Linked DNA regions of Azospirillum brasilense. The protein of the gene in region 1 interacts with the protein of each later gene in a pairwise test. Links are inferred from orthologs where the notes say so. Each region holds a gene or a part of one and is shown in the gene's direction. Other genes may lie near its edges.

Evidence for each region.
Region 2: the proteins of H1Q64_RS26810 (region 1) and ptsN interact in binary tests that used the Escherichia coli proteins (3 or more experiments, as listed by UniProt). The link is inferred for Azospirillum brasilense from one-to-one orthologs.

Annotation. Positions count from the first base shown.
Region 1 is NZ_CP059452.1:23,434-40,581, forward strand. What follows is about bases 6,128-9,435. They hold H1Q64_RS26810 (sensor histidine kinase), read left to right. Parts: upstream 6,128-6,493; coding sequence 6,494-9,235; downstream 9,236-9,435. Other genes in these bases: H1Q64_RS26805 (K(+)-transporting ATPase subunit C), read left to right, coding at 6,128-6,406; H1Q64_RS26815 (response regulator), read left to right, coding at 9,232-9,435. Also shown: H1Q64_RS26780 (AbrB family transcriptional regulator), read left to right, coding at 1-664; H1Q64_RS26785 (GntR family transcriptional regulator), read left to right, coding at 729-1,439; H1Q64_RS26790 (K(+)-transporting ATPase subunit F), read left to right, coding at 1,835-1,924; potassium-transporting ATPase subunit KdpA, read left to right, coding at 1,935-3,644; potassium-transporting ATPase subunit KdpB, read left to right, coding at 3,658-5,787; more of H1Q64_RS26805, read left to right, coding at 5,798-6,127; more of H1Q64_RS26815, read left to right, coding at 9,436-9,930; H1Q64_RS26820 (TerC family protein), read left to right, coding at 10,101-10,754; H1Q64_RS26825 (adenylate/guanylate cyclase domain-containing protein), read right to left, coding at 10,811-12,511; H1Q64_RS26830 (Crp/Fnr family transcriptional regulator), read left to right, coding at 12,670-13,368; H1Q64_RS26835 (YceI family protein), read right to left, coding at 13,378-13,956; H1Q64_RS26840 (hypothetical protein), read right to left, coding at 14,002-14,856; H1Q64_RS26845 (nitroreductase), read right to left, coding at 15,033-15,737; H1Q64_RS26850 (response regulator transcription factor), read right to left, coding at 15,815-16,189; H1Q64_RS26855 (response regulator transcription factor), read right to left, coding at 16,348-16,995; H1Q64_RS26860 (PAS domain-containing sensor histidine kinase), read right to left, coding at 17,030-17,148. UniProt on the Escherichia coli protein: Member of the two-component regulatory system KdpD/KdpE involved in the regulation of the kdp operon. KdpD may function as a membrane-associated protein kinase that phosphorylates KdpE in response to environmental signals.
Region 2 is NZ_CP059450.1:1,560,689-1,572,383, reverse strand. What follows is about bases 2,258-5,081. They hold ptsN (PTS IIA-like nitrogen regulatory protein PtsN), read left to right. Parts: upstream 2,258-3,352; coding sequence 3,353-3,811; downstream 3,812-5,081. Other genes in these bases: H1Q64_RS20555 (aspartate kinase), read left to right, coding at 4,891-5,081; ubiG (bifunctional 2-polyprenyl-6-hydroxyphenol methylase/3-demethylubiquinol 3-O-methyltransferase UbiG), read right to left, coding at 3,973-4,734; hpf (ribosome hibernation-promoting factor, HPF/YfiA family), read left to right, coding at 2,722-3,318; rpoN (RNA polymerase factor sigma-54), read left to right, coding at 2,258-2,598. Also shown: H1Q64_RS20585 (LptA/OstA family protein), read left to right, coding at 1-160; lptB (LPS export ABC transporter ATP-binding protein), read left to right, coding at 180-1,004; more of rpoN, read left to right, coding at 1,021-2,257; more of H1Q64_RS20555, read left to right, coding at 5,082-6,126; H1Q64_RS20550 (NAD(P)H-dependent flavin oxidoreductase), read left to right, coding at 6,153-7,259; ptsP (phosphoenolpyruvate--protein phosphotransferase), read left to right, coding at 7,261-9,561; H1Q64_RS20540 (helix-turn-helix domain-containing protein), read left to right, coding at 9,779-11,107; ispG (flavodoxin-dependent (E)-4-hydroxy-3-methylbut-2-enyl-diphosphate synthase), read left to right, coding at 11,227-11,695. UniProt on the Escherichia coli protein: Seems to have a role in regulating nitrogen assimilation.

The DNA of each region.
Region 1 (17,148 bases):
GATGATCGCCATGGCCGGCGATTTCGGCGGCGATCCGCGCTTTGTCGCCGTCATGCAGTATCTGCGGGTGATCGTGGTCGTCGTCCTGGCCTCGCTGGTCTGCCATTTCCTGCTGGGCAGCGTTCCGGTGCCAATCGCCGTTCCCGGCGCCGTTCCCGCACCGTCGGCCTCCGTCGCCTCGACGCTGGCACTGGTGGCGGTCGCGCTGGCCGGCGGCTGGGCCGGGACCGTGACGCGGCTTCCGGCGGGGGCGCTGCTGGGGCCGATCCTGCTCGGCGGCACGCTCAACATGACCGGGCTGGTGGTGCTGGATTCGCCGTCTTGGCTGATCGCCGTCGCCTTCACGATCATCGGCTGGACGACCGGCCTGCGCTTCCGGCGGGAGCTGCTGCGCGATCTGGTGGCGTCGGTGCCGCTGATGCTGCTGTCCACCTTCGGTCTGGTGGCGATGTCGCTCGGCTCCGCCTGGCTGCTGGTCACGCTGACCGGCAAGGACCCGCTGACCGCCTATCTGGCGACCAGCCCCGGCGGGCTGGATTCGGTGACGGTGGTGGCGCTGGGCAGCGCCGCCGACGTGCCCTTCATCCTCACCCTGCAGACGCTGCGGCTGTTCGGGACGATCCTGATGAGCGTTCTGCTTGTGCGATTCCTGCGCCGCCGATAGAACGCAATCCCTTGCCCCGCCATTTTCCAACCGTCGGTGCCCGAAGCCCCGGCCGGAGGACACCGTGACCCCGTTCAGCGATGAGAAGGCGACCGGGACCGTCCGGTCCGAACAGGTTGGCTCCATCATGACCGCCCTGCGCAACCGGGTGCTGGAGGGCAAGCTGCTCCCCGGCACCAAGCTGAAGGAGGCGGAACTGGCCGCCCAGTTCGGCGTGTCGCGGACCCCGATCCGCGAGGCGCTGGTGGCGGCCGAGCGGGAAGGGCTGGTCACCTACGAGACCAACCGCGGCTACACGGTGCGCCAGTTCACCCGGCGCGACCTTCTGGAAAGCTACGAGATGCGCGCCCTGCTGGAGGGGCACGGCTGCCGCATCGTGGCGGAGCGCGGCCTGCCGCTCGACGTGGAGCGGGCGCTGCGCAACGGCCTCGACCGCGCCGAGGCGCTGATCGCCGGCGACAGCCCGCTGGAGGGGGAGGCGCTGGAGCAGTGGCGCCTGCTGAACCAGCGCTTCCACACCACCCTGATGGGGCTGGTGCCGAGCGGGCTGTTCAACCGCTCCTTTCAGACCGTCTACCGGGTTCCGAAGATCTACGACGTCCTCGAGATGGAGAAGGACGGCCCCACCCTGCGCCAGTACAACGAGGAGCACCGCCGCATCCTCGACGCCATCGCCCGCCGCCAGAGCGGGCGGGTGGAGTTCCTGATGCGGGAGCATCTCCAGGGGCCGTGCGATATGCTGCTCCGCCGGATGGAGGAAACGCCGGGCGGGTGAGGGGGGTGCTGGGGTGCTGACGGTGCCCCCTCCCTAACCCTCCCCCGCTATCGCAGGGGAGGGGACTTGCTTCTCCCTCCCCTGCGATAGCGGGGGAGGGCCGGGGTGGGGGAAAGAACCTCGCCATTTCATACACTTACCGTCCTGTCATATACGCACCCTATATTTCGCGCCCCCCACCGCCCCCCTCGAATCTATACGCGCATCGGGCGCAGCCTGATCGTGCCGGACACAGCCGTGCCGGCATCCGATCCACGCTGACGCGCGCCCGGCTCTCCGGACGCGCCCCGGAGGCAACCATGCTGGACATCATCGCGCTGGCGATCACCGCGGCCTTCTTCGCTGCGTCCATCGCCTATGTGCACGCCTGCGACCGCTTGTGAGGGGGACGGGCCATGATCGTCGATTACGCGCTCGGCGGCCTCGTCGTCGCCGGGCTGCTGGGCTACCTCGTGTACGCCCTGATCCGCCCCGAACGGTTCTGAGGAGACTCCCATGACCGTCAGCGGCTGGATTCACATTCTGCTCTTCGCCGCCCTCGTGGCCGCCGTGGCGCGCCCGCTCGGCGGCTACATGACGCGGCTGTTCAACGGGGAGCGCACGCTGCTCTCGCCGCTGCTCGGCCCCCTTGAGCGCGGGCTCTACCGGCTGGCCGGGGTGGACACCAAGGCGGAACAGCATTGGGTGACCTACGCCGTCGCCATGCTGCTGTTCAACGTCGCCGGCCTGCTGCTGCTCTACGCGCTGCAGCGCCTGCAGGGCGTCCTGCCCCTGAACCCCAACGGCATGGCGGCGGTCCCCGCCGATCTCGCCTTCAACACCGCCGCCAGCTTCGTCACCAACACGAACTGGCAGAATTACGGCGGCGAAAGCACGATGAGCCACCTCGTGCAGATGGCCGGGCTGACCGTGCAGAACTTCGTCTCCGCGGCGACCGGCATCGCGCTGGCCGTGGCTCTGGTCCGCGGCTTCACCCGCGCCGGGGCGCGGACGGTCGGAAATTTCTGGACCGACCTGACCCGCGGCACGCTCTACCTTCTGCTGCCGCTCAGCCTGTTCTACGCGCTGTTCCTGGTCTGGCAGGGCGTGCCGCAGACGCTGGCCGGGACGGTGGACGCCACCACGCTGGAGGGCGTCAAGCAGACCATCGCGCTCGGCCCCGTCGCCTCGCAGGAGGCGATCAAGATGCTGGGCACCAACGGCGGCGGCTTCTTCAACGCCAACTCCGCCCATCCCTTCGAGAATCCGAACGCCCTGACCAATCTGGTTCAGATGCTGTCGATCTTCGCCATCGGCGCCGGGCTGACCAACCTGTTCGGGCGCATGGCCGGGGACGAGCGGCAGGGCTGGGCCATACTGGCCGCCATGGGCCTGCTGTTCTTCATCGGTGTCGCCGTCGTTTACTGGGCGGAGGCCCAGGGCAACCCGGCCTTTGCCGCCCTCGGGCTGGACAACGCCGCCGGCAACATGGAGGGCAAGGAGACCCGCTTCGGCATCGCCATGAGCGCCCTGTTCGCCGCGGTGACCACGGCGGCCTCCTGCGGCGCGGTCAACGCCATGCACGACAGCTTCATGCCGCTGGGCGGCATGGTGCCGATGGTCAACATGATGCTGGGCGAGATCATCGTCGGCGGCGTCGGGGCCGGCCTCTACGGCATGCTGCTGTTCGCCATCGTCACCATGTTCGTCGCCGGTCTGATGGTCGGGCGCACGCCGGAGTATCTGGGCAAGAAGCTGGAGGCGAAGGAGGTCAAGATGACCATGCTCGCCGTGCTCTGCCTGCCGCTGATGATGCTGGGCGGCACCGCCTTCGCCGTGGTGCTGGACACCGGCCTCGCCTCCCTCGCCAACGCCGGGCCGCACGGCTTCTCGGAGGCGCTCTACGCCTACGTCTCGGCGGCGGCCAACAACGGCAGCGCCTTCGGCGGGCTGTCGGGCAACACGCTCTGGTACAACCTGACGCTGGCCGCCGGGATGCTGGTGGGCCGCTTCCTGGTCATCGTGCCGATGATCGCGGTCGCCGGCTCGCTCGCCGCCAAGACGCGCAGCGCGGCCTCGGCCGGCACCTTCCCGACCCACGGCGGCCTGTTCGTCGGGCTGCTGGCCGGGGTCATCCTGATCGTCGGCGGCCTGACCTTCTTCCCGGCGCTCGCCCTCGGCCCGGTGGCCGAGCATCTGGCGATGCGCGCCGGCCTCCTCTTCTGACCGGGGACCATCCATGGACACCCATTCGAAAACCGCCACCCGGACTCCGGCCTCCACGCTGCTGGACCCGGCCATCCTCCTGCCCGCCATCGCCGGCTCCGTCCGAAAGCTCGACCCGCGGCTGATGGCCCGCAACCCGGTGATGTTCTGCGTGGAGGTGGTGGCGGCGCTGACCACGCTGCTGTTCCTGCGCGACCTGCTGACCGGCGCCGGGCTGACGGGCGCCGGGGGGATCGGCTTCTCCCTGCAGATCGTGCTGTGGCTGTGGTTCACCCTGCTCTTCGCCAACTTCGCCGAGGCGGTGGCGGAAGGACGCGGCAAGGCCCAGGCGGCCAGCCTGCGCCGCACCCGCACGGAGACCACCGCCAAGCGGCTGGCGGGCGAGGGCTGGGAAAGCGTTCCGGCCACCCTCCTGAAGCCCGGCGACCTCGTTCTGGTGGAGGCCGGCGACCTCATCCCCTCCGACGGCGAGGTGGTGGAGGGCGTGGCCAGCGTCAACGAGGCCGCGATCACCGGCGAATCCGCCCCGGTCGTCCGCGAGTCCGGCGGCGACCGCTCGGCAGTGACCGGCGGCACGCAGGTGATCTCCGACTGGATCAAGGTGCGGATCACCGCCGCCCAGGGCAACACCTTCCTCGACCGCATGATCGGGCTGGTGGAGGGCGCGCAGCGGCAGAAGACGCCCAACGAGATCGCGCTGAACATCCTGCTGGCCGGCATGACGGTCATCTTCGTCATCGCCGTGGCGACCATCCCCAGCTTCGCCGCCTATGCTGGCGGCTCGGTCGGGGTGCTGGTGCTGGCGGCGCTGTTCGTCACGCTGATCCCCACCACCATCGGCGCGCTGCTGTCGGCCATCGGCATCGCCGGCATGGACCGTCTGGTCCGCTTCAACGTGCTGGCCATGTCGGGCCGGGCGGTCGAGGCGGCGGGCGACGTGGACACGCTGCTGCTCGACAAGACCGGCACGATCACGCTGGGCAACCGGCAGGCGGCGGAGTTCCTGCCGATCCCCGGCGTGGCCGACCGCGATCTCGCCGACGCCGCCCAACTCGCCTCGCTGGCCGACGAGACGCCGGAGGGCCGCTCCATCGTCGTCCTGGCGAAGGAGAATTACGGGATCCGCGCCCGCGACATGGCCGGTCTGCACGCCCGGTTCGTGCCCTTCACCGCCCAGACGCGGCTGAGCGGCATCGACAGCGACGGCGTGACGATCCGCAAGGGTGCGGTGGACGCGGTGCTGTCCCATGTGCGGAATTATGGGCAGAGCGTCGCCAACCAAGGCAACACGGTGACCGCGCTGCGCCCCGATCCCGCCCTGGAGGCGGCGGTGCGCGAGGTCCAAGCCATCGCGGAGCGCGTCGCCAAGTCCGGTGGCACGCCGCTGGCCGTCGCTCGCGACGGCAGGCTGCTCGGCGTCATCCATCTGAAGGACATCGTCAAGGGCGGCATCCGGGAGCGCTTCGCGGCCCTGCGCCAGATGGGCATCAAGACGGTGATGATCACCGGCGACAACGCGATGACCGCCGCCGCCATCGCGGCGGAGGCCGGGGTGGACGACTTCCTGGCCCAGGCGACGCCGGAGATGAAGCTTCAGCTGATCCGCGACGAACAGGCGCGGGGCAAGCTGGTCGCCATGTGCGGCGACGGCACCAACGACGCCCCGGCGCTGGCCCAGGCCGACGTCGGCGTGGCGATGAACACCGGCACCGTCGCGGCGCGCGAAGCCGGCAACATGGTCGACCTGGACAGCGACCCGACCAAGCTGATCGAGATCGTGGAGATCGGCAAGCAACTGCTGATGACCCGCGGCGCCCTGACCACCTTCTCCATCGCCAACGACGTGGCGAAGTATTTCGCCATCATCCCCGCCATGTTCCTGGCCTTCTACCCGCAGCTTGGCGCCCTGAACGTGATGGGGCTTGCCAGCCCGGAGAGCGCCATCCTGTCGGCGATCATCTTCAACGCGCTGATCATCGTGGCGCTGATCCCGCTGGCGCTGCGCGGCGTCGCCTACCGCGCGGTGGGGGCGGCCCGGCTGCTGCGCCGGAACCTGCTGATCTACGGGCTGGGCGGCCTGATCGTGCCCTTCGCGGGGATCAAGCTGATCGACCTGCTCGTCACCGCCATCGGCCTCGTGTGAGGAACCCGCCATGATCAAGGAACTGCGCCCCGCCCTCGTCATGATCGCCGCGCTGACCGTGGTGACCGGGCTGGTCTATCCGCTGGCCGTCACCGGCATCGCCCAAGCCGTCTTCCCGCATCAGGCCAACGGCAGCCTGATCGAGCGGGACGGAACGGTCGTCGGCTCCGCCCTGATCGGCCAGAGTGTCACCGGGGAGGGCTATTTCCACGGGCGACCCTCCGCCACGCTGGGGCCGGACCCGGCCGACCCGTCGAAGAGCGTGCCGGCGCCTTACAACGCCGCGGCCTCTGGCGGCTCCAACCTCGGCCCGACGTCCCAAGCACTGGCCGACCGGGTGCGGGAGGAGACGGAGCGGCTGAAGGCCGAGAATCCCAACGCCCCGGTGCCGGTCGAGCTGGTGACCACCTCGGCCAGCGGCCTCGACCCGCACCTCTCGCCCGCCGCCGCCGACTTCCAGGTCCCCCGAATCGCCCGCGCCCGCGGCATCACGGAGGCCCAGGTCCGCGCCCTGATCACCCTGAACACCGAGCCCTCGCCGCTGGGACCGCTGGGGGAGCCGGTGGTCAACGTGCTGCGGCTCAATCTCGCCCTCGACGCCGCCTCGGCGACGCATTAGCTGAAGGTCAAAAGGCGGTCCCGTCCGTTCTCCCGCGCGGGCGGGGGAGGGGCCGGGGCCGCCGATCCGTTCCGAAAGCCGCCCCCGATGCCGAACGACCGAACCGCCGCCGCCGCCCGGCCTTCGCCCGAAGCGCTCCTGCGCGAAGCGGCGCGGGAGGGGCGCGGGCGGCTGAAGCTGTTCCTGGGCGCGGCCCCCGGCGTCGGCAAGACCTACGAGATGCTGCTGACCGCCCAGGCGAAGCGGCGCGACGGGGTGGACGTGGTGGTCGGCGTGGTCGAGACCCATGGCCGGCGCGAGACCGAGGCGCTGCTTGCCGGGCTGGAGGTCATCCCGCGCCGCAAGATCGACTACAAGGGGCGCCGGCTCGACGAGATGGACCTCGACGCCATCCTCGTCCGGCGCCCGGCCATCGTGCTGGTGGACGAGCTGGCCCACACCAACGCCCCCGGCAGCCGCCACGCCAAGCGCTACCTCGACGTGGAAGAGATCCTCGCCGCCGGGATCGACGTCTACACGACGATGAACATCCAGCATGTGGAGAGCCTGAACGACGTCGTCGCCCGGATCACCCGTGTCCGCGTGCGCGAGACGGTGCCGGACTCGATCCTCGACCGCGCCGACGACATCGAGGTCATCGACATCACGCCCGACGACCTGATCCAGCGGCTGAAGGACGGCAAGGTCTATGTCCCGCGCACCGCCGAGCGGGCCATCCGCCACTACTTCTCCCCCGGCAACCTGACGGCGCTGCGCGAACTGGCGCTGCGCCGCACCGCCCAGCGGGTGGACGAGCAGCTTCTCACCCACATGCAGGCCCACGCCATCGCCGGTCCCTGGGCGGCGGGGGAGCGGCTGCTGGTCTGTGTGAACGAGGACCCGGCCTGCGCCGCCGTCGTCCGCTACGCCCGCCGTCAGGCGGAGCGGCTGCGCGCCCATTGGACCGCGCTGCACGTCGAGACTCCGCGCAGCCTGCGCCTGAGCGAGGCCGAGCGTGACCGCATCACCGACGCGCTGCGGCTGGTCGAGAAGCTGGGCGGCGAGGCGGTGACCATCCCCGGCGGCGACGTCGCCGGAACGGTGGTCGAGTATGCGCGGACCAACAACGTCGCCCACATCGTCATCGCCAAGTCCCACCGCGGCCCTTGGGCGGAGCTGCTGCGCAGTTCCATCGCCTTCCGGCTGATCCGGCAGGCCGGCGGCATCAGCGTGCACGTCATTGCCGACGACGCCGAGGAGCCGATCCCGCCCAAGACGGTGCGCACCGCGGCCCCTCGGCGTCCGGCGCTGTCCTGGTGGCCCTACGCCGCCGCCACCGGCTATGTCGCGCTGGCGCTGGGCGTCGGGCACCTGCTGCATCTGATCTTGGATGTCGGCAACATCGGGCTGGTGTTCCTGACGGCGGTGCTGGCCAGCGCGGTGACCGGTGGGCTGGGGCCGTCGCTCTACGCCTGCGTCGCCAGCATCCTGGCCTTCAACTATTTCTTCCTGAACCCGCTCTACACCTTCTCCATCGCCGATCCGGAGAACATCGTCGCGCTGTTCTTCTTCGCGGTGGTCGCGGTGATCGCCAGCAACCTGACCGCCCGCGTGCGCGCCCAGGCCGTCACCGCCCGGCTGCGCGCCAAGACGACCGAGGACCTCTACGGCTTCAGCCGCAAGCTGGCCGGCGTGGTCACCATGGACGACCTGCTGTGGGCGACCGCCCACCAGATCGCGGCGATGCTGAAGGTGCATGTGGTCCTGCTGCTGCCCGACGGCGACACCGTGTCCGTCCGCGCCGGCTACCCGCCGGAGGACGAACTGCGCGAGGCCGACCTCGCCGCCGCCGTCTGGGCCTGGGAGAACAACCGGCCCGCCGGGCGCGGCTCGGACACGCTGCCCGGCGCCAAGTGGCTGTTCCTTCCCCTGCGCACCGGGCGCGGTCCGGTCGGGGTGGTCGGCATCGACACCGACACTGCCCGCACCGGCAAGCCCGGCGCCCTGCTGACCCCCGACCAGCGCCGCCTGCTCGACGCGCTGACCGATCAGGCCGCACTCGCCATTGAGCGCGTCACCCTGGCGGAGGACGTGGACCGCGCCCGTCTGGCCGCCGAGACGGAGCGGCTGCGCTCGGCCCTGCTCACCTCGATCTCCCACGACCTGCGGACGCCGCTGGCCTCCATCCTGGGGTCGGCGACCAGCCTGACCGCCTACGGCGCCGGGATGGACGAGGCGTCGCGCCGCGACCTCGCCGCGACCATCCAGGAGGAGGCGGAGCGGCTGAACCGCTTCATCGCCAACCTGCTGGACATGACGCGGCTGGAATCGGGGGCGATCCGCCCGCGCACCGGCCCGGTCGATCTGGCGGAGACGGTGGGCAGCGCGCTGGGGCGGGCGGGCCGCATCCTGGCCGGGCACCGGGTGGACGTCGATCTGGCCGCCGACCTGCCGATGCTGGAGGCGGACGACGTGCTGTTCGAACAGGTTCTCTTCAATCTGCTGGACAACGCGGCCAAATACGCGCCAACAGGCTCGCTGATCCAGGTCGGGGCGTCGCGGGAGGGCGGTCGGGTGCGCATCGAGGTGCGGGACGAGGGCGACGGCATCCCGGCGGCGGATGTCGAGCGCATCTTCGACAAGTTCTACCGCGTCCAGGCCCAGGACCGGCAGCGCGCCGGGACCGGGCTGGGGCTGGCGATCTGCCGCGGCTTCGTCGAGGCGATGGGCGGCACCATTGCCGCCGGCAACCGCAAGGACCGCTCCGGTGCCGTCTTCACCCTGACCATGCCCGCCGCCGCCGCGCTGCCCGGCCTTGAGGAGCCCGGCATTGAGGAGATGACGCCATGAGGTCGGATACGCTGCCGCTGCGCGTCCTGGTGGTGGACGACGAGCCGCCGATCCGCCGCTTTCTGCGCACCACCCTGTCCGCCCAGGGCTACGACATCGCCGAGGCGGAGGACGGGGCGGGCGCGCTGGAGGCGGTGCGGCGGCGCCCGCCGGACCTGCTGGTGCTCGACCTCGGCCTGCCGGGGATCGGCGGGCTGGAGGTGATCCGCCGCCTGCGCGCCGACGGGGTGGCCGCCCCGATCATCGTGCTGTCCAGCCGTGCCGACGAGGCGGGCAAGGTGGAGGCGCTGGACCTCGGCGCCGACGACTATGTGACCAAGCCCTTCGGCATGGACGAGCTTCTCGCCCGCATCCGCGCCGCCCTGCGCCACCGCCTGCAGCAGCAGGGGGAGCGCCCGCTGTTCCGCAGCGGCGACCTGGCTGTCGATCTGGTCCGGCGGATCGTGACGGTCCGCGGCGCCGAGGTGAAACTGTCGCCCCGCGAATACGACCTGCTGCGCCTGCTGGTCGCCCATGCCGGCAAGGTGCTGACCCACCGCTTCATCCTGAAGGAGGTCTGGGGTGCGGACACCGACGTGCAGTATCTGCGCATCTACATCCGTCAGCTCCGCCAGAAGATCGAAGCGGAACCGGAGCGCCCCCTGCACATCCTGACCGAGACCGGTGTCGGCTACCGTCTGCGCGCGCCGGATTGATTCCGCCCCCACATCCGATGCAACCCACCGCTGCACGCTAAACCTGCTGCGCTGTGGTTGGATTCGTGCGACAGAACCCCCAGGGCCGCTGTTTCAGGCGCAAGCCCCAAGAAAAGAGATGACCGCACACCGCTATTGAGCCCAACCGAAGCCTTCGAAGAGATTTTGATATGGAAAGCGTCGATCTCTGGTCGCAGCTCACCGCCCTTGGGCAGGTGGTCGCCATCGACCTCGTTCTCGCCGGCGACAACGCCATCGTGGTCGGCATGGCCGCCGCCGCCGTTCCCATGGAGCAGCGCCGCAAGGTGATCGTCTGGGGCATCGGCGCGGCCATCATGCTGCGCATCTTCTTCGCGCTGATCACCACGCAGCTTCTCGCCATCATCGGGCTGACGCTGGCCGGCGGCGTGCTGCTGCTGTGGGTCTGCTGGAAGATGTTCCGTGAACTGCACTCCGGAGGGGCGGACGAGGTGACGCCCGACGAGGCGCTGGCCGGGACCGGCTCCGGGGACGCCGCGGTCGGCGCGGCGGTGGCGACGACCACCTTCGGCGCGGCGGTCTGGCAGATCGTGGTGGCGGACGTGTCGATGTCGCTGGACAACGTGCTGGCGGTGGCCGGTGCGGCCAAGGATCACCCGACGGTCCTGGTCATCGGCCTTCTGCTCTCCGTCGTCCTGATGGGTGCTGCGGCCAACATGATCGCGCATGTGCTGCACAAGCATCGCTGGATCGGCTGGATCGGCCTCGCCATCATCACCTATGTGGCGCTCGACATGATCTGGCGCGGCGGCAACGAGGTTCTGGCCCAGGCCCATCTGCTCTGATGTCCCATCCGCTCTGACAATCGAAAACCCCCGCCCTCCGGCGGGGGTTCTTTTCTTCAGGCGCCAGCACTCTCCAGCAGCGCCCGCAAATCCTCCTGGCGCTGGACCGTCCGTATCCCCAGCGTGCCGTCGCGGCCCCGGATCGACACTTCCCGGCGCTCCAGATGCTCCAGCCGCCGGAGCCCCGCCAGTTCGGCGGCCGCGTCGGAGAAGATCACGGTGGCGCCCAGCGTCTTGGTCATCTCCTCCAGCCTTGCGGCGACGTTGCCGGTGTCGCCGATGAACTGCAGCGATCCGTCCTCCGAGCAGGCCACCGCCCCGACCACGGCGAGGCCGGAATGCACCCCGGCCCCGAAGGCCAGCGGTTGGTCCAGCTCCTCTGCGAGGTCGCGGCTCAGCACCTCGATGTCGCGCCACAGGTCGGCGGTGGCGCGCAGCGCGCTGGCCGCCGCCGCGGTGGGGTCCTCCTCGTTGGCGAACATGCCCATCACCCCGTCGCCGGCGATGGCGATGACGTAGCCGCCGTGCCGCCGGATCGCGTCGGTGACCACCTGGACGTAGCGGGTGACGATGAACAGGGCGTCGAAGGGCAGCCGTTCCGCCGCCAGCGAGGTCGATCCCCGCAAATCCACGAACAGCGCGGTGATCGCCAGCTCCCGCCCGCTGTCCATGGGGGCGGTGACGGCGAAGGTGCGGCCGTTGTCCCGCGCCGACAGCAGCGGCGTCACCGACAGCGGCGCCACCGGGCGGAGCTGGCAGGCGAGACGGACGGCGCGCGGCGCCTTCATCCGCTCCAGCACCGCCCGCTCGGTGGCGTTGGGCGGCGGCAGGGCGTCCACCCCCTCGGTTACCCGGATGCGGCAGGTGGAGCAGCGGCCCCGCCCGCCGCACAGCGCGGTGTGCGGGACGCCGTTGGCCCGGCTGGCCTCCAGAACGGAGGTGCCGCGCGGGACGGTCACTGTGCGTCCGCCGGGATAGGCGATGCGCACCGGGCTGGTCGCCCGCGCCCGCCAGTTGCGGTACTGCCGCATCCCCAGCGTGCCGACCAGCAGCAGGACGTAGGTGTTGAACACGCCGCCGCTGATCGCCGCCAGCGCGGCACGGTTCTCCGCCTCCGGCGTGCCGGCGGCGGGCGGGCGGAACTGCTCCAGATAGGTGGGGTCGGCGGCGGCCCGGCGCTCGGCGTCCCAGCCGGCGTTGACGATCCCGGCCAGCGCCAGCAGGGGCAGCAGCATGGCGAAGGCGCCGAGCAGCGCGGCGCGGCGCCGGTACCATGGCTTCGTCATCAGCCAGCCGCGCACCCCGATGCAGCCGTGTATCCACACAATCACCAGCAGCAGGAGCTGGCGCCACAGCAGGGTTTCCGGCGCGGTGATCCAGTAGAGGACGATCGCCCGCGGGTAGGTCAGCGGGTCGTTGTAGAGGTCGTCCGACAGCATCCCGGCCATGCCGTGGGAAATCAGCAGCAGTGGGATGCACAGGCCGAGCCCCAGCTGCCACGCCTCCCCGGCGGGCATGCGCAGGTGGCGCCGCCGGTACAGCGCCCACAGCCCCAGCCCGGCGTGGGTGACGAAGGAGCCGGCGAGCAGCGCCTGCCCCGGCAGCGTGTCCCAGGCCCACAGCAGGGTGCGCCGCGCCACCTCCATTCCCGGAAGCAGCAGCAGCCCGGCGGCGTGGGCCAGGAAATGGGTGATGACGAAGGTGAACAGCGTCAGGCCGGTGAACAGGCGCAGCGGGCGTTCGATCCGGCGTTTCATGAACGGATCCCGGTCATGAACGGTTCCGGGCGGCGATGGGACGTTCGTTCATGTTGGTCGGCGGTCTCGGGCTGTGGGTCTCGGCTTCTGCGTGGCGTCCTTCGGTATCCTATGAGATCATCCCGCGCCATGCCACAGCCCGACACCCATTCCCGTTCATGAGGCGCCGGACCGAAACGCTGGCTGGGGCGGCGCTGTTCCGCTCCCTGTCCCCCAACGAGTTGCGGGCGCTGGAGGACCGTTGCGTCTGGCGCCGGGTGGAGGCCGGGCAATGGATCATCGATTTCGAGGATGAGGGGACCGACGTCTTCGTCGTGGCCGCCGGTCTGGTCCGGGTGACAATCCGCGCGATCTCCGGGCGGACGGTGATCCTGCGCGACATTCCCGCCGGGGAGTTCTTCGGGGAGCTGGCGGCCATCGACGGGAAGGCCCGCTCCGCGGGGATCGTCGCCGTGACCAACGCCACGGTCGCCTGCATGCCCGCCGCGCTGTTCCGCGATTGCATCCACCGCCACCCCGACGTCTGCGACCAGGTGATGGTCCTGCTGGCTGGGGAGATCCGGAAGCTCGCCACGCGGGTGAACGAGTTCAACACGCTGGACGTGCGCCACCGCATCTACGCCGAGCTGCTGCGGCTGGCCCGGCCGGACGGGCGGGGGGAGCACAGCGCCACCATCTCCCCGCCGCCGCCCCACGCCGACCTCGCCGCCCGTGTCAGCACCCGGCGCGAGGCGGTCTCGCGGGAGCTGAGCGCGCTGAAGCGCGACGGGCTGCTGGAGAAGCGGCGGGGGGCGCTGGTCCTGTTGGACACCCGCCGCCTGCGGGAGCGGGTCCGGCAGGCGGCGGAGGAGGATTGACGGCGCGCCTTACGCCTTCACCGCCTCGGACTCGATGATGATCTGGATGTCGTCGCCGATGTTCGGCACGCCGTACTTCATGCCGAAGTCGGAGCGCTTGATCGTGCCGCGGGCGGAGAAGCCGACCGTCTCCTGCTTGCTGGCCGGGCTGACGCCGTCCTTGTTGAAGGTCACGTCGAGGACCACCGGCTTGGTGACGCCAAGCAGGGTGAGGTCGCCGTGCAGCTTGCCGGTCTTGTCACCGGTCTTCTCGATCTTCGTGCTCTTGAAGGTCAGCTTCGGGAACTCCTTCACGTTGAAGAAGTCCGGCGACTTCAGGTGTTCGTCGCGCTTGGCGTGGTTGGTGTCGATGCTGGTGGTGTCGATGGTCACCGACAGGCTGCTCTTGTCCGCGGCGTCCTTGTCGAAGGACAGCTCGCCGGCCACCGTGTTGAAGCTGCCCACCGCCTTAGAGAAGCCAAGATGGTCGACGATGAAGACCACCGCGGTGTGGGCCGGGTCGAGCTTGTAGGCGACCGGGGCGGCCTGGACGGTCATCGGCAGGGCGACGAGGGCGGACAGGGCGGCGGCGGAGAGAAGACGCTTCATGATTCGGAAGTCCTTTGTCGGATGGAACGGGATGAATGGGGTGGGTCAGTAGCCGGACACGTCGGAACCGGCGGAGAGAAGGAAGGCGACGCCCACGGCGGCGACGGCCGGCACCAGGGCGATGGCGGTCAGCGCCACGGTGCCCATGGCCCGCCCCGCGGCGGTGCGCGGCAGGGGCAGGCGGTCGCGCAGCCGGTCGGCGAAGAAGGCCGGCAGGACGAGCAGCAGGGCTTCGGCGTGGGCGGAGGAGAAGAAGGTCAGGGTGGCGGCCAGCAGGACCAGGATGCCCAGCGCCGCCTGACCGGCGTTGCCCCAGGCGTGGCGCTCCACCGGCCAGTTCCACAGCAGCAGGCCGCCGGTGGCCGCGGCCAGCGCGAAGGCGAGCTGGGCGACGGAGGCCGAGGCGCCGACCAGCGCCACCCCGCCCACCGCTACCGCGGCGGCCAGCAGGGCGACGCCGGGCGTCGCCGCTCCCTCGCCCTCGCCGGCGGTCCGCGTCAGGGCGATCCAGCCGCCGGCCAGCAGAAGGACCGCGGCGGTGATGGTGTCCAGGCTGCCCGGCAGCACCGGCAGGGCGATCCACAGCAGCGCCGCCGTCACCCAGGCGCCGAGCAGCCAAGTGCCGCGGCGGCGGTCGAGCCCGGCGAGGTCGGCGCCGACGCCGATGACCAGACCGGCCACCGCGCTCCAGAACAGGCGGCCCATGCTGGAGGGCGGGGGCAGGGCGGGCAGGCCGACGATCAGCGCGTAGGCCGCCAGGAAGGCGGCGGCAACACCCGCCGCCGCCAACCGGGGACCCCGCGTGCGCCCGCCGGCGAGACGGACCACACCGACGGCGGCGACGCCGACCACCAGCGGAAACAGGGCGGTCTGCACCACAAGATCATCGAGCAGAGCCATCGTCGGAACACTCCAAGCCGCAGGAAACAGGACGCGGGGCGGAGCCTGCCGGGATGGAACGGTCAGGCCAGCGCTTCGCGGCGCAGCTGGAGAGTGCCGCCACGGCCCGCCGACGCCTGTGCGAAAACGCACATCGCGAACAGGGGCCGACAACAGGGGCCGACAAGGCGGGGATATCAGAAGCCGTGAAAACGGGTGAAGTCGGCGACCGGTGCGCGCTCGGTCTCCAGGCGGTTTTCCGGCGCGTCGGGGTCGGCGTGGCCCAGCGCCATGCCGCTCAGCAGGATGTCGGTGTCCGGGATGTCGAGATGGCGGCGGACGATGCGGTGGTACGTGATGAAGGCGGCCTGCGGGCAGGTGTCCAGCCCGAAGCCCCGCGCCGCCACCATCACATTCTCCATGAACATGCCGACGTCGAGCCAGCTTCCCTGCTCCATCCGCCGGTCCATGGTAAAGAACAGCCCGACCGGGGCGCCGAAGAAATCGTAGTTGCGGGCGTGCTGGTGAGCCATCGCCTCCCGGTCGCCCTTGGCGATGCCGAGCAGGCCGTAGAGGTCCCAGCCGATCTTTCGGCGCCGCGCCAGATAGGGCTCGAACCACTGCGTCGGGTAATAGGTGTATTCAGCGCCTGCCTGGTCATCCGCCGGGTCGAAATGGGCGGCGCGCAGCTCCGCCGACAGCGCCTCGCGCGCAGCACCGGCCACCGCGTGGACTTTCCAAGGCTGGATGTTCGACCCGCTGGGCGCCCGGCTGGCGGCGTCGAGGATCTCTTCCACCACGGCGCGCGGCACCGGCTTGGCGGTGAAGGCGCGGACGCTGCGGCGGCTGCGCACGGCCTCCAGGGCAGACAGGGGGCGGGAAAAGGATTCTTCGGACGCCATGGGCGCGCTCCGCTGCGGACGGTGTCTCACGAACCCTGTCCGGGGAACGGCGGCCCTCTCAGGACCGAGAAGGACGGTCAGGCTGGCAGCAGGCGCTGCACCGCGTCAAGGAGCTGGTCCTCTTCGAACGGCTTTTCCAAGAAGGCGGTCACGCCGGCTTCCCGCGCGCGGGCGAAGGTCGCGGGATCGCCGCGCCCCGACACCATGATGACGGGCAGGCCGTGCAGGTTCGCGCCGAAGCGCTCGATGAACTCCAGCCCGCTCATCACCGGCAGATGCAGGTCGAGAACGAGGCAGCCCGACGGCTTGCCGTTGTACTGATCCATGAAACTCTGGCACGACGCATAGTCGCGCACTTCGAAGGCACAGGCTTCGAGCAGCGCCTTCATCGAGTCCCGCACCGGCTCGTCGTCGTCGACGATGTAGACGATGCTATCGCCCGGTTCGGCCAAGACTGCCTCCAGCATCGGAAATCACGCGGAATGACGCCCGTCGTGGGGCGTTACAGGGAAGATAGAAGCCGACCGGCGGTGCCGGAATACGGAGTTCCCCTTATCGGGCGCGGTTTTGATGTGGATCAGTCGCCGCCAGCGTCGCCCGGCGACCCGAATTACTCCCCTTTGGGGGCGATCCCGGCGGCCAGGGCCATGCGGACCAGCGAGGGCAGGCTGTCGGCGCGCATCTTCTCCATCACGCGGGCGCGGTGGATCTCGACGGTGCGCGGGCTGATGGACAGCTCGAAGGCGATGACCTTGTTCGACTTGCCTTCGACCAGCCATTGCAGCACGTCGCGCTCCCGCGGCGTCAGGCAGGACAGCCGCTCCAGCACCTCCGGAGACGCGGCGGGGGCGGCTGGGGACGGGGCGGGCGCTTGGGCGGCCTGCGGCGCAGGCGTTGGAACGGCGCGGGCCAGGGCGGTCTTCACGCTGCCGATCAGGGCCTGCTCGTCGAAGGGCTTCTCCACGAAGTCGACGGCGCCGGCCTTCATGGCCCGCACCGCCAGCGGCACGTCGGCGTGGCCGGTCATCACGATCACCGGCAGGCCGCGCCCCTCCTGCACCAAGCGCTCCTGCACGTCGAGCCCGCTCATCTGCGGCATCCGCACATCGACCAGCAGGCAGCCGGGACGCGACGGCGCGTCCGATTCCAAGAAGGCGATGGGGGACGCGAAACCCTCGACCCGGAAGCCCTCGCATTCCAGCAGGATCACGACGGAGTCGCGCACCGCTTCGTCGTCGTCCAGGACGAAGACCGTCATGTCCGACGGGGATAATTCGGGCGGCAATGGGGGCTCAGGGCGCATCATCCTCTCCGGCAACCGGCACGGTGAAGGCAAAGGTGGCCCCTCGGTCCCCCGGTTCCAACCACAGGCGGCCGCCATGGGCCTCGATGATCGACCGGCAGATCGACA
Region 2 (11,695 bases), on another replicon or contig:
GGGCCTTCTGATCCCCGGCCAGGAGCCGGGGGCGCCGGCTGGCCGGCCCACCGCCCAGGCGGGCGGCAAGCCCACCGCGCAATCGGGCGGTACGCCCGCCGCGCAATCGGGCGGTACGCCCGCCGCGCAATCGGGCGGTACGCCCGCCGCGAAGCCCTGACCGACCCGGCAGCGAATCAATGGCCATGGACATCGAAGACCGGGACCTCGGCGGTCCGACCCTTTCCGCCCCGAATGCGTCGGGTCACCCGGCGGGGCAACCCGCCACCGACGTGCGCCCGGCCGAAGGGCTGGTGGCCCTGCATCTGGGCAAGGCTTACAAGAAGCGCCCGGTCGTCCGCGACGTGACCGTGACGGTCCAGCGCGGCGAGGCGGTCGGCCTGCTCGGCCCCAACGGGGCGGGCAAGACGACCTGCTTCTACATGATCACCGGGCTGATCGCCGCCGACTCCGGCACTATCCTGCTCGACGGGCAGGACATCACGGCGCTGCCCATGTACCGCCGGGCGCGGCTGGGCATCGGCTATCTGCCGCAGGAGGCGTCGATCTTCCGCGGCATGTCGGTGGAGAACAACATCCGCTCCGTTCTGGAGGTGGTGGAGCCCAACCGCGACACGCGCGAGCAGATGCTGGACGAGCTGCTGGCGGAGTTCTCAATCACCCACCTGCGCCGCGCCCCGGCGCTGGCGCTGTCGGGCGGCGAGCGGCGGCGCGTCGAGATCGCCCGCGCGCTGGCCTCCCAGCCGCATTTCATCCTGCTCGACGAGCCGCTGGCCGGCATCGACCCGATCGCGGTGAACGACATCCGCGAACTGGTCAGCCACCTGCGCGACCGCGGCATCGGCGTGCTCATCACCGACCACAACGTGCGTGAAACCCTCGACCTCGTCGATCGGGCATACATCTTGCACGATGGTGTGGTACTAATGGAGGGAGAGCCGGCCGAGATCGTGGCGCACGAGGACGTGCGCCGGGTCTACCTCGGGGACCGGTTCAGCCTCTAGTGCGGTTTCCCTGCCCATGGCGCTCAGCCAACGCCTCGATCTTCGTCAGACCCAGTCCCTGGTGATGACTCCGCAGCTGCAGCAGGCCATCAAGCTGCTGCAGCTGTCGAACATCGAACTGTCGGACTTCGTGGACCGCGAGATCGAGCAGAATCCCCTGCTGGAGCGCGACGGCGGCCCCGGTGAGGGCGGCGGCGAGTCCGGGGGCGACGGTGCCGGTGACGGTGGGGGCGAGCGGGGGGCAGTGGACCTCGCCGCGCCGGAGGAGCGCCAGCCGCCGATGACCGACGGGCGCACCCGCGACACGGTGGAGATGACGTCGTCGGAGACGATGGGGTCGGCCTCCGACGCGCCTCTCGACACCGATTTCGAGAATGTCTATTCCGACGACCGTTTTTCCGACGGGACGGACGGTTCCAGCGACGTCTACGGCTCCTGGCAGGAACGTGGCGGCCGCGGCGGTTTCGAGGACGACGAGTCCAACCTGGAAGCCACGCTGACCGGCCAGAAGAGCCTGCGCGACCATCTGACCGAGCAGCTGAAGATCGACCTGCCGGACCTTGGCGACCAGCTCATCGGTCTGGCGCTGATCGACATGCTGGATGAGGCCGGCTGGATCACCGGGCTGGAGGTCGAGAGCCTCGCGGGGCAGCTCGGCTGCGCGCCGGAGCGGGTGGAGCGGGTGCTCGCCGCCTGCCAGCGCTTCGACCCGCCGGGCATCTTCGCGCGCTCGCTCAAAGAGTGCCTGGCGATTCAGCTGCGCGAGAAGAACCGCTTCGACCCGGCGATGGAGGCCCTGCTCGACCATCTGGAGCTGCTGGCGGCGCGCAACCTGCCGGCGCTGATGAAGGTCTGCGGCGTGGACGCCGAGGACGTCGCCGACATGGTGGCGGAGATCCGCAAGCTGAACCCCAAGCCGGCGCTCAGCTTCGACCACACGCCCGCCCAGCTCGTCACCCCCGACATCCTGATGCGCGCCAACCCCGGCGGCGGCTGGCTGATCGACCTGAACCCGGACACTTTGCCGCGGGTGCTGGTCAACCACCGCTATTTCGCGCGCATCTCCGGCACCGCCCGCAACAAGGCGGACAAGGAATACATCACCGAGCGCTTCCAGTCGGCCAACTGGCTGGTCAAGTCGCTGCACCAGCGCGCCACCACGATTTTGAAGGTGGCCAGCGAGATCATCCGGCAGCAGGACGCCTTTTTCATCCACGGCGTCTCGCATTTGAAGCCGCTGATCCTGCGCGACATCGCCGAAGCAATCGGCATGCACGAGAGCACGGTCAGTCGCGTCACAACCAACAAGTTCATGGCGACGCCGCGCGGCGTGTTTGAGTTGAAGTATTTCTTCACCTCCGCCATCCAGGGGGCCGACGGGCAGGCGGCCCACTCGGCGGAGGCCGTGCGCTACCGCATCAAGGCGATGATCGACGCCGAGAAGCCCGAGGACGTGCTGTCGGACGATAAAATCGTCGAAATCCTTCGTGGTGAAGGGATCGACATTGCGCGCCGGACGGTCGCGAAGTATCGTGAAGCGATGCGCATTCCGTCATCGGTGCAGCGACGCCGTGCCAAGATGTCACGCATGTAACCGGGCCGGGAGGGGGCCGTCCTTGATTGACAGCCCATACCGCCGTCACTATGGTCCCCGTCCGCACGTGGCGGCCTTCCGTCGTCCTATGTCTATCGCGGACCAGATTGGAAACATCCCAAAATGCAACTGACCGTCAAAGGCAAGCAGCTTGACGTTGGCGACGCTCTGCGCACCCACGTCGCGGACAGCCTGAACACCATCGTCGGCAAGTATTTCAACAAGCCGATCGAGGCCAACGTCGTCCTGACGCGCGAAGCGCATCTGTTCAAGGCCGACATTCAGGTCCATGTCGGTCGTGGGATCGTCCTTCAGAGCGCGTCCGACGCCACCGAGCCGTACCCCGCCTTCGACACCGCGTGCGAGAAGCTGGCCAAGCGCCTGCGCCGCTACAAGCGCCGTCTGCGCGACCACCACAGCGTCGAAGCCCCCGCGCAGGAAGCCTTCCCGGCCCGCTACCAGATCCTGGAAGCGGAGAAGGACGAGGCCCATGTGGAGAGCGAAGAGGCCGCTGCCGAGGAGGCGCAGCCCATCGTGATCGCCGAGATGGAAACCAACATCGCGACCCTGGCGGTCAGCGAGGCGGTGATGCGCATGGAGCTCGCCGACGCTCCGGCCCTGATGTTCCGCAACGGCGCCCATGGCCGCCTGAACCTGGTCTATCGCCGCGCCGATGGCAACATCGGTTGGGTCGACCCGGCGGAGAAGGCCGGCGCCTGAGTCCGGTCTCTGTTCCAACCACACCCAAAGCGTCATGCTCGATCTCATCACGCCGCACGCCATTCTCCCGAACCTGAAGGCCGGCAGCAAAAAGCAGGCCCTGCAGGACTTGGCGCGCAAGGCGTCCGAGCTGACCGGCCAGCACGAACGGGCGATCTTCGACGTCCTTCTGGAGCGCGAGCGGTTGGGCACCACCGGCGTAGGGCATGGCATCGCCATCCCGCACGGCAAGCTGCCCAACCTCGACCGTGTCCACGGCGTCTTCGCCCGGCTGGAGCGGCCCATCGACTTCGATGCGATCGATGAGCAACCGGTCGATCTGATTTTCCTGCTGTTGGCTCCGGATCATGCCGGCGCCGACCATCTGAAGGCGCTGGCCCGTGTGTCGCGCCTGCTGCGCGACCAGTCCATGTGCGAGAAGCTGCGCGGTTCGGACTCGGCGGACGCGATCTATGCGTTGCTGACCCAGCACGAAGCCAGCCACGCGGCGTAAGGCGCGTTTCCTGTGAACATGAAAAAAACGGGAGAGCCGCCGGCCCTCCCGTTTTTTCGTTGTGCGGCTCCCGATGCCACCGCTTCTGCAGCCAACATCAGCGCCAGCATCGGCAACGCGTACGTATGTACGTCCGTACGCGTCGCCGATGCTCTGTACGTTCAGGCCCGCTCCGCCCAGCCCATGTAGTTCACGTCGAGATCGCGCGGGTTCAGCCGAAACTCGTCGGACAGCGGGTTGTAGGTGATGCCGGTCAGGTCGCGGATCGCCATCCCTTCGGCGCGCACGGCGGCGGCCAGTTCGCCAGGGCGCAGGAATTGGCGCCAGTTGTGGGTGCCGCGGGGCAGCCAGCGCAGGATGTACTCCGCCCCGACGATGGCCAGCGCGAAGGACTTCGGCGTGCGGTTCAGCGTCGCCAGGAACAGCGCCCCCCCCGGCGCCGTCAGCTCCGCGCAGGACTTCACGAACAGCGGCACATCGGCGACATGCTCGATCACCTCCATCGCCAGCACGGCGTCGAAGCGCTCGCCGCTGGCGGCCAGGGCCTCGGCGGTGGTGGCGCGGTAGTCGACGGGGGTGCCGGTCTCCGCGGCGTGGGCGGCGGCGGTGCGGACGTTGCGCTCGGCCGCGTCCACGCCGACCACAGTGGCGCCCATGCGGGCCATAGGCTCCGACAGCAGGCCGCCGCCGCAGCCGATGTCTACGATGCGCAGGCCCTTCAGCGGCTCCGCCGCCAGCGGGTCGCGGCCGAAGCGGCGGCACAGCGTGTCGCGGATGTAGGCCAGCCGCAGCGGGTTCAGCCGGTGCAGGGGCCGGAACTTGCCGGCGGGGTCCCACCATTCCGCGGCGATGGCCGAAAAGCGGGCGATGTCCTGGGGGTCGACAGTGCCTGCGGTGCCTGCGGTTCCGGCGGTCGCGGTCATGAAAGAAATCCCGTATGCTTGGATTGCGAGAACAATTGCGGGGCGAACTTGCCTCGCTGTGAGCGACAGAGTATGGATACGCCGCCCCGCGCCGGCAACGGTAGAGCGGGGGCGCGGACTGCCGGCTTATGTGCCGGCCCAGACATGGTGTGAGGTATGGCGCGGATCGTCCTCAAGTTCGGCGGCACGTCGGTCGGCGACATCGACCGCATCAAGAACGTGGCCCGAAAGGTCGAGCAGGAAGTCAAGGCGGGGCATCAGGTCGCCGTCGTCGTGTCGGCGATGTCCGGCGTGACCAACCAGCTCGTGAAATACTGCAACGACATCGACAAGCTGCACGACGCGCGCGAGTACGACGCCATCGTCGCTTCGGGCGAGCAGGTGACCTCCGGTCTCCTCGCCATCGCGCTGCAGTCGCTCGGCATCCAGGCGCGGTCCTGGCTCGGCTGGCAGATTCCGATCTACAGCGACGAGACGCACGGCAAGGCGCGCATCGTGTCCATCGACACGGCGGAGCTGGACAAGCGGATGAACACCGGCGAGGTCGCTGTGGTCGCCGGCTTCCAGGGCGTGACCGAAACCGGCCGCATCACCACGCTGGGCCGCGGCGGCTCCGACACCTCGGCGGTCGCCCTGGCGGCGGCGCTGAAGGCCGACCGCTGCGACATCTACACCGATGTGGACGGCGTCTACACCACCGACCCGCGCATCGTCACCAAGGCGCGCAAGCTCTCCAAGATCACCTACGAGGAGATGCTGGAGCTGGCGTCGCAGGGGGCGAAGGTCCTGCAGACCCGCTCGGTCGAGATGGCGATGAACCACCGCGTGCGCGTGCAGGTTCTGTCGAGCTTCGAGGAGGCCGCCGGCAGCGCGCTTCCCGGTACCCTTGTTGTTGACGAGGACGAGATCGTGGAAAAGGAAGTTGTGAGCGGCATCGCCTACAGCCGCGACGAGGCGAAGATCACCCTCATCGGCGTCGCCGACCGTCCGGGCGTGGCGGCCAGCATCTTCGGTCCGCTGACCGACGCCGCCGTCAATGTCGACATGATCGTCCAGAACGTGTCGGAAGACGGCAAGTCCACCGACATGACCTTCACCGTCGGCAAGGCCGATATCGCCCGCGCCGTCAAGGTGCTGGAGGACGCGAAGGCCGAGCTGAACTACAAGCGCATCGTCTCCGACGCCAACGTGGTGAAGGTGTCGGTGATCGGCGTCGGCATGCGCAGCCACGCCGGCGTCGCGCAGCGCATGTTCAAGGCGCTGGCCGACAAGGGCATCAACATCCAGGTCATCTCCACCTCCGAGATCAAGATTTCCGTCCTGATCGCCGAGGAGTATGCGGAGCTGGCGCTGCGCGCGCTGCACACCGCCTACGGGCTGGACGCGGCCTGAGTCGCGGTGAAGGGGGAGGGGCGGCGATGACCGACGCCAGGTCCGACGCGGTCGCAGGCGCCCGACTCGACCGGCTGTGGGAGCGTGGCTGCGCCTTCCTCGGCACGCGCACCGCCATCATGGGCGGTGCGATGAGCTGGGTGTCGGAGCGCCACCTCGTCTCCGCCATCTCCAACGCCGGGGGCTTCGGCGTGCTGGCCTGCGGCTCGATGCCGCCGGACCTGCTGGCGGCGGAGATCGCCGCCACGCGGACGCTGACCGCGAAGCCCTTCGGCGTCAACCTCATCAACATGCACCCGGAACTCGATCGTCTGATCGACGTCTGCCGGGAGCTGGCGGTGAGCCACGTGGTGATCGCCGGGGGCTTCCCCAGCGGCGCCACCATCAAGCGCATCAAGGACGGCGGCGCCCGCGCCATGACCTTCGCCCCGACGCTGGTCAGCGGCAGGCGGATGGTCAAGCTCGGCATCGACGCCCTGGTGATCGAGGGCACGGAGGCCGGCGGCCATATAGGCCCCGTCTCCACCACCGTCCTGGCGCAGGAGATCCTGCCCGACCTGCGCGAGGTCCCGGTCTTCGTGGCCGGCGGCATCGGGCGCGGCGAGGCCATCCTGTCCTACCTGGAGCAGGGGGCGGCGGGCGTGCAGATCGGCACCCGCTTCGTCTGCGCCACCGAATCCATCGCGCACCAGCGCTTCAAGCAGGTCTTCATCAAGGCCTCGGCGCGCGACGCCCAGGCGTCCGTGCAGATCGACCCGCGCTTTCCGGTGATCCCGGTGCGGGCGCTGACCAACGCCGGGTCGAAGCGCTTCATGGAGCTTCAGCGCGAAGTCATCGCCCGCGTGGACCGCGGCGAGAAGACGCGCGACGAAGGCATTCTGGAGATCGAGCATTTCTGGGCCGGCGCGCTGCGCCGCGCGGTGATCGACGGCGACGTGGAGAGCGGCTCGCTGATGGCCGGCCAGAGCGTCGGGCTAGTCACGCGCGAGCAGCCGGTGGCCGAGATCATCGGCGACCTGATTGTCCAAGCCGAAGCGGCGCTGGCCGCCCGCTCCCCGCACATTGACGCCGATGAGCAGCCGGACATCGGCCGGTCGGCCACCGGTCAATCGGCCATCCTGGGGGCGGCATGAGATGAATGGCGTCGTGGGCGACATCCCCTCCGCCTCGCCGGGCTTCGACGGCGCCGCCTCGCGCCGCCTGCTGGCGCGGCTGCGCGACGTCATGGCGGGCTCCGGCTCCGGCCAGGAGCGGCTGGACAAGATCGTCACCCTGATCGGCATGGAGATGGGGGCGGACGTCTGCTCCTGCTACGTCATGCGGGCGGGCGAGGTGCTGGAGCTGTTCTCCACGCTCGGCCTGAACCAGGACGCCGTGCACAACACCCGCCTGCGCGTGGGCGAGGGCATCGTCGGCGACATCGCCGGCCACGCGCGGCCCATCGCGCTGGACAACGCGCCGTCGCACCCCAGCTTCGCCTACCGCCCGGAAACGGGGGAGGACCCGTTCCTGTCGCTGGCCGGCGTGCCGATCCTGCGCGGCGGCAAGGTCCGCGGCGTCCTGGTCATCCAGCACAAGGACCGCCGCCGCTACACCGAGGTCGAGGTCGAGACGCTCCAGACCATCGCCATGGTGGTGGCCGAGCTGGTCGCCCAGGGCGAGCTGGTCAACCCGCAGGAGGTCGCCTCCACCGGTGATCCGGCGCTGCTGCCGGCCCGCCTGTCGGGCACGTCGCTGGCCAGTGGTCTGGCGATGGGGCTGGCGGTGATCCACCGCCCGCAGCTGACCATCCGCCAGATGGTGTCCGAGGACGCGGAGAGCGAGCTGGCGCGGCTGAACGCCGCCATCGCCACCATGCACAGCGCCATCGACGACCTGCTGAACGCGGCGGCGCTGGCCGGCTTGAGCGAGCCCAAGGACATTCTGGAAACCTACCGCATGTTCGCGGAGGACCGCGGGTGGCTGTCGCGCATCCGCGAGGCGATCCGCATGGGCCTGACGGCGGAAGGCGCCGTGCAGCAGGTGCAGAACGACACCCGCGCCCGCATGAGCCACCTGACCGACCCGTACATCCGCGAACGGCTCCTCGACCTGGAGGACCTGACCAACCGGCTGCTCCAGCACCTCGCCGGGCGCAAGTCGGAGGCGGACGGCGGCACGCTGCCGGAGGACATCGTCCTGGTCGCGCGGTCCATGGGGCCGGCGGAGCTTCTCGACTACGACCAGCGCCGCCTGCGCGGGGTGATCCTGGAGGAGGGGTCGCCGTCCAGCCACGTCTGCATCGTGGCCCGCGCGCTGAACATCCCGGTGGTGCAGGCGCCCGACGCGCTGAACCGGATCGAGCCGCTGGATCCGGTGATCGTCGACGGCGACCATGGGCAGGCCTTCGTCCGCCCGGCGGAGGACATCCAGATGGCCTTCGCCGAGGCCGTCGCCCTGCGCGCCCGCAAGGAGCAGATGTACGAGGCGATCCGCGCGCTGCCCTCGGTCACCCGGGACGGCGTGCCGATCTCCATCCAGCTCAACTGTGGCCTGCTGATCGACCTGCCGCACCTGAAGGCCAGCGGGGCGGAGGGGATCGGCCTCTACCGCACCGAAATCCCCTTCATGGTGCGCTCCACCTACCCGGACGTCCACGCGCAGACCGACCTCTATGCGCGCATCCTCGACCAGACCGACGACAAGCCGGTGGTCTTCCGCACGCTCGACGTCGGCGGCGACAAGATGCTGCCCTACATCGCGGCCAGCGAGGGCGAGGAGAATCCGGCGCTCGGCTGGCGGGCCATCCGCATCGGACTGGACCACCCGTCGCTGCTGCGTCAGCAGCTGCGCGCCCTGCTGCGGGCGTCCGCCGGGCGTCCGCTGTCGGTGATGTTCCCGATGATCGCCGAGGTGGCGGAGTTCGACGCCGCCCGCCGCCTGCTCGACCTGGAGATCGCCCGTCTGGAGGGTCAGGGCGGCGAACCGCCCAGCCGTGTGCGCGTCGGCACGATGATCGAGGTGCCGGCGCTGCTCTGGCAACTGCCGGCCCTGCTGCCGCGGGTGGATTTCCTGTCGGTCGGCTCCAACGACCTGACCCAGTACATCTTCGCCAGCGACCGCGGCAACCCGCGCACCTCCGGCCGCTACGACCCGCTGTCGCCGGCCATGATGAGCCTGCTGCGGCGGCTGGTCGAGGCCTGCGGCGACGCCGGTGTCCCGGTCAGCATCTGCGGCGAGATGGCCGGCCGGCCGCTGGATGCCATGGCGCTGATCGGCATCGGCTTCCGCACCCTGTCGATGTCGCCGCCCTCGGTCGGGCCGGTGAAGACGATGTTGCGCTCGCTCGACGTGGCGGCGCTGCGCCAGTACATGAACGGGCTCTATCTGCGCGGTGACCACAGCCTGCGCGACAAGCTGCGCAGCTTCGCCAAGGACCACGGCGTCATCATCTGAGGCCCCGCCCAAGCTTGCGCCCAAGGTCGCTTCCTCCACCCTGGAGCCATATCCGGCGCTGTGCTGTGCCGTGACGGCGTTTTGTTACAGCGGTTTGGACGAAGGGCGTATACAAGAGGGCAGGATCAAGGTCTTTCCCGGTTGCGCCGACCCCGCGGCTGGCGTACCCATGCCGGGACTGCGACCATAAGTCATCCGAGGCGACGGTACGGTTGAGATGATGGCCAAGCGCAAGGTTTTCGGCTCCTACGACTCCGCGCAGGACGGCGCGGCGCAGACCGGCCCCAGCGTGTCCGATACCCTGCGCGAAACGCGCGAGAGCCTCGGCTACGACCTGCGCGAGGTCGCGACGATGCTGCGCATCCGCTACCCCTACCTGCAGGCCATCGAGGCGGGCCGGTTCGAGGATCTGCCGGGCACCACCTACGCCGCCGGCTTCCTGCGCTCCTACGCGGAATGCCTGGGGCTCGACCCGGACACCATCCTCACCCGCTACAAGGACGAGGCGGCGGGCCGCACGCGCAGCCAGCAGCTCTATTTCCCGACCCCGGTGCCGGAAGGCCGCATCCCCGGCGGCACCGTCCTGCTCGGCACGATGGTGCTGGCGGGCATCGTCTACGGCGGCTGGTACTATCTGTCGGCGACCGACCGCTCGATGGTCGATCTGGTCCCGACCCTGCCTGACCGGCTGGTCTCGCTGCTCGACACGCTGCCCTTCAACGCCAGCCAGAATGGCGGCGGCCAAACCGCGTCGGTGCCGGCTCCCGCCGAAACGCCCGCCGCCCCGGCGTCCGTCCCGACCGTGATGGCGGAGGCTCCGCCCGCCCCGGCGGTTCCGGCGGTGTCCGCCCCGCCGGCGGCTGGTGGAGCGTCCACGGCGGTGCCTGCTCCGGCGGCTTCCGCTCCGGTGGTTCCGGCTCCCGCCGCTCCGGCCCCGACCGCCCCGGCTCCAGCCTCTTCGGCTCCGGCGAAGCCCGCCCCGGCCCCTGCGGCGGTGGTCGCCCAGCCGGCGCCGGCCGCTCCCGCCAAGCCGAGCGCTCCCACGGCGGCCCCGGCTCCCGCTCCGGCCGCCCCTTCGACCGCTGGGCCCTCGGCCATGGTGAACGTCCCGCCGCCCCCGGCCGAGGACGACGAGTCCGAGGGCGCCACGCAGGAGCCGACCCCGCTCACCCCCGCCGCCCCGGCCATCGCCAGCCTGCCGCCCGCGGCCCCCGCGGCGCCTCCGGCGGACGGGGCGCTGCCGTCGAAGGTCTACGGCACGCAGAACGCGGCCTCGCGCATCCAGCTCCGCGCCACGCAGGACAGCTGGATCCAGGTGCGCGACAACAGTGGCGAGATCATCTTCACCCGCGTGCTGAAGCCGGGCGACGTCTACCGCGTGCCCGACCGCTCGGGCATCCGTGTCCGCACCGGCAACGCCGGCGGGCTGGTCGTGGTCACCGACGGGGTGGACGGCGCGCCGATGGGCGCGGTCGGGCAGGTGCTGCGCGACGTGTCGCTTGACCAGCACGCCCCGACCCTGCGCGGCGCCGCCCCCGCCCATTAGGGACGGGCTACCCATGGCTTTTTCTCTTGAATCCGGCGCGGCGGACCGCACTTCAGGCGTAACGCCGGCTGCGCTATAAGACCGCGCCGGACCCGATCCATGCCCCGAGGCCACAGCCCATGAGCAGCGTGCGCGCCTACCGCCAGATCCTTCGCCGCAAGTCCCGCCAGATCCGGGTGGGCAACGTGCTCGTCGGCGGCGATGCGCCGATCTCGGTGCAGACGATGACCAACACGCCGACCGCCGACATTGCGGCGACGGTCGCGCAGATCCAGGCGGCGGAACGGGTGGGCGCCGACATCGTGCGAGTCTCCTGCCCCGACCAGGAATCGGCGCTGGCGCTGAAGCAGATCGTGCCGCAGGTCTCGGTGCCGATCGTCGCGGACATCCATTTCCACTACAAGCGCGCCATCGAGGCGGCGCAGAGCGGGGCGGCCTGCCTGCGCATCAACCCCGGCAACATCGGCTCGGCCGAGCGGGTGCGCGAGGTGGTGAAGGCGGCCAAGGACTACGGCTGCTCCATGCGCATCGGCGTCAACGCCGGCTCGCTGGAGCAGGACCTGCTGGAGAAGTACGGCGAACCCTGTC